Geothrix sp. 21YS21S-2: one gene and its partner. The main gene of each other region encodes a partner of the protein of the gene in region 2 in a complex. Links are inferred from orthologs where the notes say so. Each region holds a gene or a part of one and is shown on either strand. Other genes may lie near its edges.

The links.
Region 1: scpB (region 2) and RAH40_RS21510 share a complex: the UniProt entries of both Bacillus subtilis proteins name them as parts of the cohesin-like complex. The link is inferred for Geothrix sp. 21YS21S-2 from one-to-one orthologs.

What each region holds. Positions count from the first base shown.
Region 1 is NZ_CP132910.1:4,904,967-4,908,590, reverse strand. The notes cover bases 1-2,954. They hold RAH40_RS21510 (ScpA family protein), read left to right. Parts: upstream 1-1,072; coding sequence 1,073-1,837; downstream 1,838-2,954. Other genes in these bases: RAH40_RS21495 (PAS domain-containing sensor histidine kinase), read left to right, coding at 2,839-2,954; RAH40_RS21500 (hypothetical protein), read left to right, coding at 2,303-2,842; RAH40_RS21505 (hypothetical protein), read left to right, coding at 1,842-2,306; lipA (lipoyl synthase), read right to left, coding at 149-1,033; RAH40_RS21520 (D-2-hydroxyacid dehydrogenase), read right to left, coding at 1-146. Also shown: more of RAH40_RS21495, read left to right, coding at 2,955-3,624. UniProt on the Bacillus subtilis protein: Participates in chromosomal partition during cell division. May act via the formation of a condensin-like complex containing Smc and ScpB that pull DNA away from mid-cell into both cell halves.
Region 2 is NZ_CP132910.1:3,880,361-3,885,405, forward strand. The notes cover bases 1,259-4,236. They hold scpB (SMC-Scp complex subunit ScpB), read left to right. Parts: upstream 1,259-2,405; coding sequence 2,406-3,068; downstream 3,069-4,236. Other genes in these bases: RAH40_RS17125 (4Fe-4S dicluster domain-containing protein), read right to left, coding at 1,259-1,265; asd (archaetidylserine decarboxylase), read left to right, coding at 1,552-2,409; RAH40_RS17140 (tRNA1(Val) (adenine(37)-N6)-methyltransferase), read left to right, coding at 3,061-3,909; RAH40_RS17145 (motility protein A), read left to right, coding at 3,968-4,236. Outside these bases: RAH40_RS17120 (CoB--CoM heterodisulfide reductase iron-sulfur subunit B family protein), read right to left, coding at 1-688; more of RAH40_RS17125, read right to left, coding at 693-1,258; more of RAH40_RS17145, read left to right, coding at 4,237-4,738; RAH40_RS17150 (flagellar motor protein MotB), read left to right, coding at 4,731-5,045. UniProt on the Bacillus subtilis protein: Participates in chromosomal partition during cell division. May act via the formation of a condensin-like complex containing Smc and ScpA that pull DNA away from mid-cell into both cell halves.

The sequences.
Region 1 (3,624 bases), 1.0 Mb from region 2 along the record:
GCGAAGAGGCCCTCGGCCTCCGCCAGCCATTCGGCCTCGCCGGCCTCCCGGGGGTGCCAGCCGCGGATGTCCAGGCGGGGTTCGGCCTCCCGCAGGGCGGGGACCCAGTCCATGTGGCGGTGGTGGATGACGGCCAGTCGTCGCATGCTCATCCCTGGTAGCTGTCCTGCGCGTGGTAGCTGCTGCGCACCAGGGGGCCCGATTCCACCCGCTGGAAGCCCATCTCGAGGCCCTTGCGCCTATACATGTCGAACTCGGCGGGTTCGACGTACCGCGCCAGGGGCAGATGCAGGGGGGAGGGGGGCAGGTACTGGCCCAGGGTGGCGATGTCCACGGAGGAGTCCCGCCAGTGGCCCATGAGGTCCAGCACCTCCTCGGGGGTCTCGCCCAGGCCCACCATGATGCCGCTCTTGACGCGCAGGGCGGGGGCGGCGGCGTCCCGGTGGCGGGCGGCGCCGGCCAGGACCCGCAGGCTCTGGGCGTAGTCCGCGTCGGGGCGCACCCGCTTGTACAGGCGCTCCACGGTCTCGACGTTGTGGTTGAGGACCTGGGGGGCGGCCTCCAGCACCGTCGCCAGGCAGGCCTCGCTCCCGCTGAAGTCGGGGATCAGCACCTCCACCCCGCAGCCCGGCACCAGGGTGCGGATCCAGCGGATGGTGGCGGCGAAGTGGGCGGCGCCCCCGTCGGGGAGGTCGTCCCGGTTCACGCTCGTGACCACCGCGAAAGCCAACCCCAATGATGCCACCGCTTCGGCCACGCGCTGGGGCTCGCCGGGGTCCACCTCGCCCGGGCGGCCCTTGCCCACGTTGCAGAAGCCGCAGTGCCGGGTGCACACGTCGCCCAGCAGCATGAAGGTGGCGGTGCGATGGATTCCCCAGCATTCGTGGAGGTTGGGGCACCGGGCCTCCTCGCAGACGGTGACCAGGCGGTTCGACCGCACCAGGGCCTCCACCTCGGCCACCACCTCGGGAGCCGGGACCTTGATCTTCAACCAGTCGGGACGGGGGCCGGGGAGAACGGGGGGACGCGCCATAGGAGTCAATCCTACCGCACTGGGCTACAATGGACTGCCATGACCGACACCCCCCGAGAGCATCCCGCCTTCGAGCCCCCGAAGGGCTTCGAGACGAAGTTCCGCGACCTCGAGCTGCATCTGGCCTCCTTCGACGGCCCCCTGGACCTGCTCCTGCACCTGATCCGGGAGCAGAAGCTGGACATCCTGGACCTGCCCATGGCCTCGGTGACCCGCCAGTACATGGACTACCTGCTCCTCATGGAGGAGCTGAACCTGGAGATCGCCGCGGAGTTCGTGGCCATGGCCGCCCACCTCCTGCAGATCAAGAGCCGCATGATGCTCCCCCGGCCCCCCGCGGACGAGGGCCTGGAGGATCCCCGCGAGGACCTGGTGCAGCGCCTCCTGGACTACCAGCAGGTGAAGGAGGCCGCCAAGGAGCTCTCCAGCCGCGAGACCGAGTGGCAGAAGGTGGTCTTCGCGCCGGGGCTGGACATCCGGGACCACGCACGGGTGGAGGAGGAGCCCATCAAGGCCAACCTCTTCGACCTGCTCGCGGCGTACCGGGACGCCCTCAAGCGGCTCCTGCCGCCCCCGCCGGTGCAGGTGCGCACCCCCCCCAAGACCCTGGACCAGCGCATCGCCGAGGTCACCGCCTTCCTCCTGGACGGGCGGTGGGAGGCCTTCGGCGGGCTCCTGGCCACCGCCGGCTCCCGGGAGGAGCTGGTGCTCACCTTCCTGGCCCTCCTGGAGATGGTCCGCACCGGGCGGATCCTCCTGGTGCAGTCGGAAGCCTTCGGCGAAATCCGGGTTCGCGCGGCCTAGCATCGTGACCCGCGAACCCAGCCCCTCCCTCGCAAAGGCCTTCCGCATCGCCTACGTCATCGGCCTGTTCATCTGCGTGGCCTGGCCCCTGCTCCTGCAGCTCATGCTGGGCACGGCCATCCGGCCCGGGGCGGCGCCCCCGGACGGCGTGGTGCAGCAGCTGGGCTACACCTTCACGGGGCTGACCTTCGCGTCGGCGTTCTTCGTGACCTGGCGCTGGAGCAAGGTCCGGCGGACCTTCGGGAGCCTGGAGGAGGCCCGGCGCCCCGGAACCGTGATCCGTGAGACCATCCTCTACGCCGCCCTGTTCGAGCTCAGTTCCCTCTACGGAATCGTCTACTACGCCCTGGGGGGGCCGCCGGCCGAGCGCTACGCCCGGTCCTTCATCGCCCTGACCACCGTCATGTTCTTCGTCTTCGTCCCCCGATTCCAGGCCTGGCGGGAAGCCGCCCAGGAGGAGCGCCCATGAGCGAGAATTCCGCCCACGACAAGACCGATCCCGGCATCCCCACGGATCCCGACGCCACGCAGGTCCTGAAGACCGGGGCGCCCAGGCTCCAGGACACCCAGCCCATGCGGATCATCCCGCCCCCCCCGAGGCAGGAGGCCGTCACGACCCAGTCCCTCCCCGTCGTCGCGCCCCTGCCCGAGGCGCGCCAGGCGCCGGCGCGGGCCTCCCGGCCCCTGCTCTGGATCTTCGGCATCCTGGCCGTGGCGATCCTGGGCGGCACCGTGGCCTACTACTTCCTCTATCCGGGCGGGGAGGCCCCGGCCCCGGCGCAGGCCCGGGAGGAGATCCCCGCGGTCCTCGTCCCGTACCTGGACAAGGCCGCCCAGGGCGACTCCGGCGCCATGCGCATGCTGGGGACGATGTACTACAACGGCCTGAACGTCCCCATGGACCGCAAGGAAGGCGTCAAGTGGTACCGGAAGGCCGCGGCCGCCGGGAGCGTGGCGGCCCGCAAGGACCTGGAGCAGCTGGGTCTGGCGGTGGACGAGAAGTGAGCCCCTCCGAGACCCCCCTTGCCAAGCTCCTCGCGGACCAGGCCTACGACGGCCTCTTCCCCAACCTCTACGACTGGATCTACGTGGTGGGGGTCTCCGAGGCCGGGGAGCTCACCTTCGAGACGGTGAACCCGCCCCTGGGCGGGGGCTCGGGGTTCCTGCTCCCGGAGTTCACGGGCAAGACGCCCGCGCAGTGCCTCCCCCCCGAGAGCGCCGAGCTCCTGGTGAACCACTTCAGCCGGGTGCTGGCCGAGGAGCGGCCCCTCCTGTACGAGGAGGAGCACGTGGTGGAGGGCCGGGCCCGGAGCTTCCAGACCACTCTCACCCCGGTGCGGAACAAGTGGTCGCGCATCCACCGCATCGCCGCCGTATCCCGGGACATCACGGCCCTCAAGGAGGCCGAGGCGGCCCTCCACGCCTCCGAGGAGCGGCTCAACCTGGCCCTGGAGGGCACCCAGCAGGGCCTCTGGGACTGGAACCTCGCCAAGGGCGAGGTGTACCGCAGCCCCCGCTGGTTCTCCATGCTGGGGCTCACCCCCGCGGGCGTGCCGCCCACGCTGGAGGGCGGACTCGCCCGGATCCACCCCGAGGACCGCCTCCAGGTGGAAGGGGCCATGAACGCCCATCTGGAGGGGCGGCAGGCCACCTTCCAGGTGGAGTACCGCATCCTGGGCGGGACCACGGACTGGATCTGGGTCTTCGACGCGGGCAAGGTGGTGGCCTGGGACGACCAGGGCCGCCCGGCCCGCATGACGGGCATGTGCACCGACATCACCGAGCGC
Region 2 (5,045 bases):
TGGACTGGCACATGGGGCAGGCCACGACGATCGCCTCGGCGCCGTGCTTGACGGCGTTGTCGACGATCTTCCCGCTCATCTTCGCCACCAGGTCGGTGCGGGTGACGGAGAAGGCCGCCCCGCAGCACTCGGTCTTGAAGTTCCACTCCTGGGGCGCCGCGCCCGCGGCGGCCATGAGGCGGTCCATGGACCGGGGGTCCTCGGCGCGGTCGAACTTCAGCACCTTGGGGGGCCGGACCAGGAGGCACCCGTAGTAGCACGCCACCTTGTGGGCGAAGGGCTTCGTGATCTTCCCGGGGATGACGTCGCTGAACCGGTCCAGCACCTCGAGGATGTTCACGATGCGCACCTTGCCGGTGACGGGCTGCTCGATGATGGCCTCGATCTCCCGGGCCAGGGCGGGGTCCTTCTCGAGGGTGTCCCGGGCCGTGGACAGGCGGTTGTAGCAGGCCGCGCAGGGGGCCAGGATCTCGGTGAGGCCCGCGGCCTCGGCCTGGGCCAGGATGCGCGCGGGCAGGGCCAGGGCGAGCCTGTGGTCCAGCACGTGGGCGCTCGACGCCCCGCAGCAGTTCCAGTCGGGGACGTGCACCAGCTCGAGGCCCAGGGCGGGGGCCAGGGCCCTGACGGATTCGTCGAACTCCCTTGAGGAGCCGAGGAGGGAGCACCCGGGGTAGTAGCCGATCTTCATGGGGTCACCTCTTCTTTCCCAGCGTGAGCTGGAAGATCCGTTTCATGCCGCTGCGGCCCTTGATGAAGTGGGGCAGGAGGGGGAGCTTGCCGCGCACGTACATCTTCGGGGCCAGCCCCACGTCCTTCATGAGGTGGCGGCTGCGCAGCTTGTAGTCGGCCACCAGGCCGATTTCATAGAGGCGGCCGGTGACGCGGATGGAGTCCAGGAAGGCGCGGTGGAAGGCCAGGATGTCCCTGCTCCTGGGATGGGCCAGGTCCAGGGCGAGGGAGGCCTCGCGGACGTAGTCCATGACCTTGGCCACCTCCACCTCCTGGGGGCAGCGGGTGGAGCAGGTCTCGCAGGCCAGGCACAGCCAGATGGCCTCGCTCTCCAGGACCCGGCGGTCCAGTTCGGGCCGTTCCAGCTGGAGGAGGCGCAGGGTCTGGCAGGAGGTGTTGTCCATGTCCTCGGCCACCGGGCAGCCCGCGGCGCACTTGCCGCACTGGTAGCAGTGGTTGAGGTTGATGCCCAATTCATGGCGCAGGCGGGAGGCGAGGGAATCCCCTGGGGCGGGTGCATGGTGAGCACTGGACATGGGCGTCTCCTTCGTCGTGAGAAGATGACTTCGTTTTCCCCAAGTACCTGCTTGGATCCGTCCTGGGGAATGAGGGATCAAGGGGTGGGGGGACCCTTGATTATCGCTGATATTCGGGCACGGGAGTCCGGAATGTGACCCCTATCAATAAAAAAAGATCGAATATAACATGACTAATCAGGTAGGTTAATTTGTCACTATGTGGAAAATGAAGCTCCGCCCCAGGTCCCGCCGGACCGCCGTCCTGATCCTGGGCTGCGCCCTGGGCGTGATAACTTGGTTGGCAATGACTTCCTGGCCCCTTTCCCTTTCCCTCCTGCGCGTCTACCCCAAGAAGCTCGGCTCCGCCGCGGCGGGGTGGGCCGCCGGCCGCACCCTCCCGGGAGGCCTCCGGGAGGCCGTCCTGGGCCGCTTCGTGCGGGCCTACGGCCTGGACATGGCCGAAGCCGAGCGTCCCCTGGCCGACTACCCCAGCCTCCAGGCCCTCTTCACGAGGCGCCTGAAGCCCGGCCTGAGGCCCCAGGCCCCGGAGGCCCCGGGCTGCGTCAACAGCCCCGTGGACGGCCTCCTCATCGCCTCCGGCCGCATCCAGGCCGGCCGGGCCATCCAGGCCAAGGGCCTCCCCTACGGCATCGGCGAGCTCCTCAAGCACGACCCCGGCGCGGCCCGCTTCGAGGGGGGCCACTACCTGACCCTCTACCTGTCCCCCAGGGACTACCACCGCATCCACGTTCCCATCCGCGGGCTGGTGACCGCCGTGGGCCGGGTGGAGGGGGAGCTCTGGCCCGTGAACGACGCCAGCACCACCCATGTCCCCCGCCTCTACGAGCGCAACCGCCGGGCCACCTGGGTGGCCCTGGGCGCGGGCCCCGACGAGGGGCTGGAGGTGGCCGCGGTGGCGGTGGGCGCCACCCACGTGGGGGGCGTGATCATCGACGGGCGGTGGCTCAGCGGCCGGACCCTCCCCCGGGACGGGTCGCTGCCCGTGGACCTCCTGCCCTGCGCCCCCGGGGACGACCTGGGCACGTTCCAGTTCGGGAGCACCGTGGTGCTGCTCATCGGCGGGCCCGGCGCGGCCCGGTGGGAGCCTGCCCTGACGGCGGGACCGGTGCGGGTGGGCCAGCGCCTGGGGCTGTTCCGGTGACGGACGGCAACGAGATCTTCCAGGATTCCGAGCCCCTGTGGGAGGCCGGCGGGGACCTGCCCGGCGCCCTGGAGGCGGTGCTGGTGGCCAGCGGCGAGGTGCTGGACATGGCGCGGCTGAAGGAGCTGACGGGACTGGGCGAAGGCACCATCCGGCTGGGCCTGGAGAAGCTCGCGGAGCGGCTGGTGCCGCCCCGGGGCCTGCGGCTGCTGGAGGTGGGGGGAGGTTGGCGCCTGGCGGCGGCGCCGGAGTACCAGGCGATGATCAGCCGCCTGGTGACCATCACCCGCAGCGGCAAGCTCACCCCCGCCCAGATCGAGACCCTGGCCATCATCGCCTACCGCCAGCCGGTGACCATCCCCGAGATCAACGAGCTGCGCGGCGTCACCAGCTGCTCCACCCAGGTCAAGAGCCTGGCCGAGCGCGAGCTCATCACCCCCGCCGGCCGCAAGGCGGTGGTGGGCCGGCCCATGATGTGGGCCACCACCATGAAGTTCCTGGTCCACTTCGGCCTGCGGAGCCTCAACGACCTGCCCCGGCTGGGGGACTTCGGCGAGGCGAACCTGGAGGCCCTGGCCCTGGCGCGCCTGGAGCCGCCCCTGCCCGAGGGCGGGCTGTTCGACGGCGTCGAGGAAGAACCCGGGGAGACCGATGACTGACGACGTCTACAAGGGCTGGACCCGGCCCGGCCCCAGGCCCCCCGGGGGCGTCGAGCCCGAGGAGGGCGAGACCCTGGACTTCATCACCGGCCACTACCGGCTCTTCCAGTACCGGCGCGGCCACCGCTTCTCCACGGACGACATCCTCACCGCCTGGTACGGCACCACCTGGTGCCCGAGGCCGGCCCGGGTGGCGGATCTGGGCTCGGGCATCGGCAGCGTGGCCACCTCCGTGGCCTGGCGCTGCCCCGGCGCCCGGATCCACACCGTGGAGGCCCAGGCCATCTCCGCGCGCCTGGCCCGCAAGAGCGTGGCCTACAACGGCCTCCAGGACCGCTACACCATCCACGAAGGGGACCTGCGGGACCCGGACCTGTTCGCGGGGGAGGAACCCTTCGACCTGGTGCTGGGTTCGCCGCCCTACTGGCCCGTGGGCTCCAAGGCCGAGGCCGCGCATCCCCAGGCCATTCCGGCCCGGCTGGAGGTGCGGGGGGACATCGGGGACTACGCCAAGGCCGCCGCGCGCATCCTGGCGCCGGGGGGGCTCTTCGCGTGCGTGTTCCCCTCCGACCAGATCGACCGCGCCGAGAAGGCCTACCGGGAAGCGGAGCTCCTCCTCATGCGCCGGCAGGACGTGGTGTTCAAGGAGGGGGAGCCGTACGGCATCGCGCTGTTCGCCGGGTGCCGGAAAGGTGACCTGCCGGAGGGGTTCGGGGAGGCCGCGGGGTTCCCGGTGGTGGCGCCCCCCGTGACCATCCGCAGGTGCGACGGCAGCGTGGATCCGTCCATCGCCATGGTCCGCCTGGCCATGGGCTTCCCCCCCGGCCTCGCCCTGGGGTGAAACGGCACGGGAATTCCTTGGTAACCTCTAGCTGTCATCAATCCCTCCGAGGCGCCCCATGGATCGTGGAACCCTGATCGGCCTGCTCCTGGGCCTTGGCCTGCTGGTGCTGGCCATCTCCCTGGGGCCCAATCCCCGGTACTTCATCCACCCGGAGAGCATGATCGTGGTGGTCGGGGGGGTCATCGCCTCCACCCTCATCCGGTTCCCCCTGGGAGCCGTGCGCGGCGCCTTCGGCGTGGCCACCCAGGCCTTCTTCACCCACCCCGCCGCCCACCAGGAGATCGTCAACGAGCTGGTGGGCCTGTCCCAGCGGGCCCGTCGGGAGGGCGTCCTGGGCCTGGAGCGGCACATGCCCGCGGACCCCTTCATGCAGGCCGGCATCCGCATGGTGGTGGACCGGGTGGACCGGGACCACATCAGCGACGTGCTGAGCCAGGAGATCTTCGCCACCCAGGAGCGCCACGGCCTGGGCCAGGAGATCTTCCGCTTCATCGCCACCGCCGCCCCCAGCTTCGGCATGGTGGGCACCCTCATCGGCATGGTGCACCTCTTCGCGAGCCTGAAGGACCCCAGCGGCATCGGCCTGGGAATGGCGCTTTCCCTCCTGTCCACCCTCTACGGCGCGGTCATCGCCTACCTCTTCGCCCTGCCCATCTCGGGCAAGCTGGAGCTCCGCAGCCGGGAGGAGGCCCAGCGCAAGCGCCTCATCCTCGAGGGCGTCCTGGGCATCGCCGACGAGATGAACCCCGGCCAGCTGGAGGAGCAGCTCAACGCCTCCCTGGCGCCCCGGTTCAAGACCCGCAGGGCCGGAGCCCCCCGTGGCTAAGATCCTGAGCCGGTCCCAGCGCCGGAAGGACGACTACGAGGGCCTGTGGTTCATCACCTTCGCGGACCTCATGGTGCAGCTCATGGCCTTCTTCGCCGTGATCTATTCCTTCACCTCCCAGGACCAGCGCAAGGTGCAGGAGGTGCTCCTGGCCCTCCAGCACGAGCTGGGCGCCAAGGGGGAGGGCGTCCTCCCCGGCCACACCGGCATCGCCCCCGAGCGCGCCGCGGACCTGGAGAAGCTCCTCAACGACCTCAAGCCCGTCGAGGGCCAGGACCACGGCGTGAAGATGCAGGTGGTGCGCTTC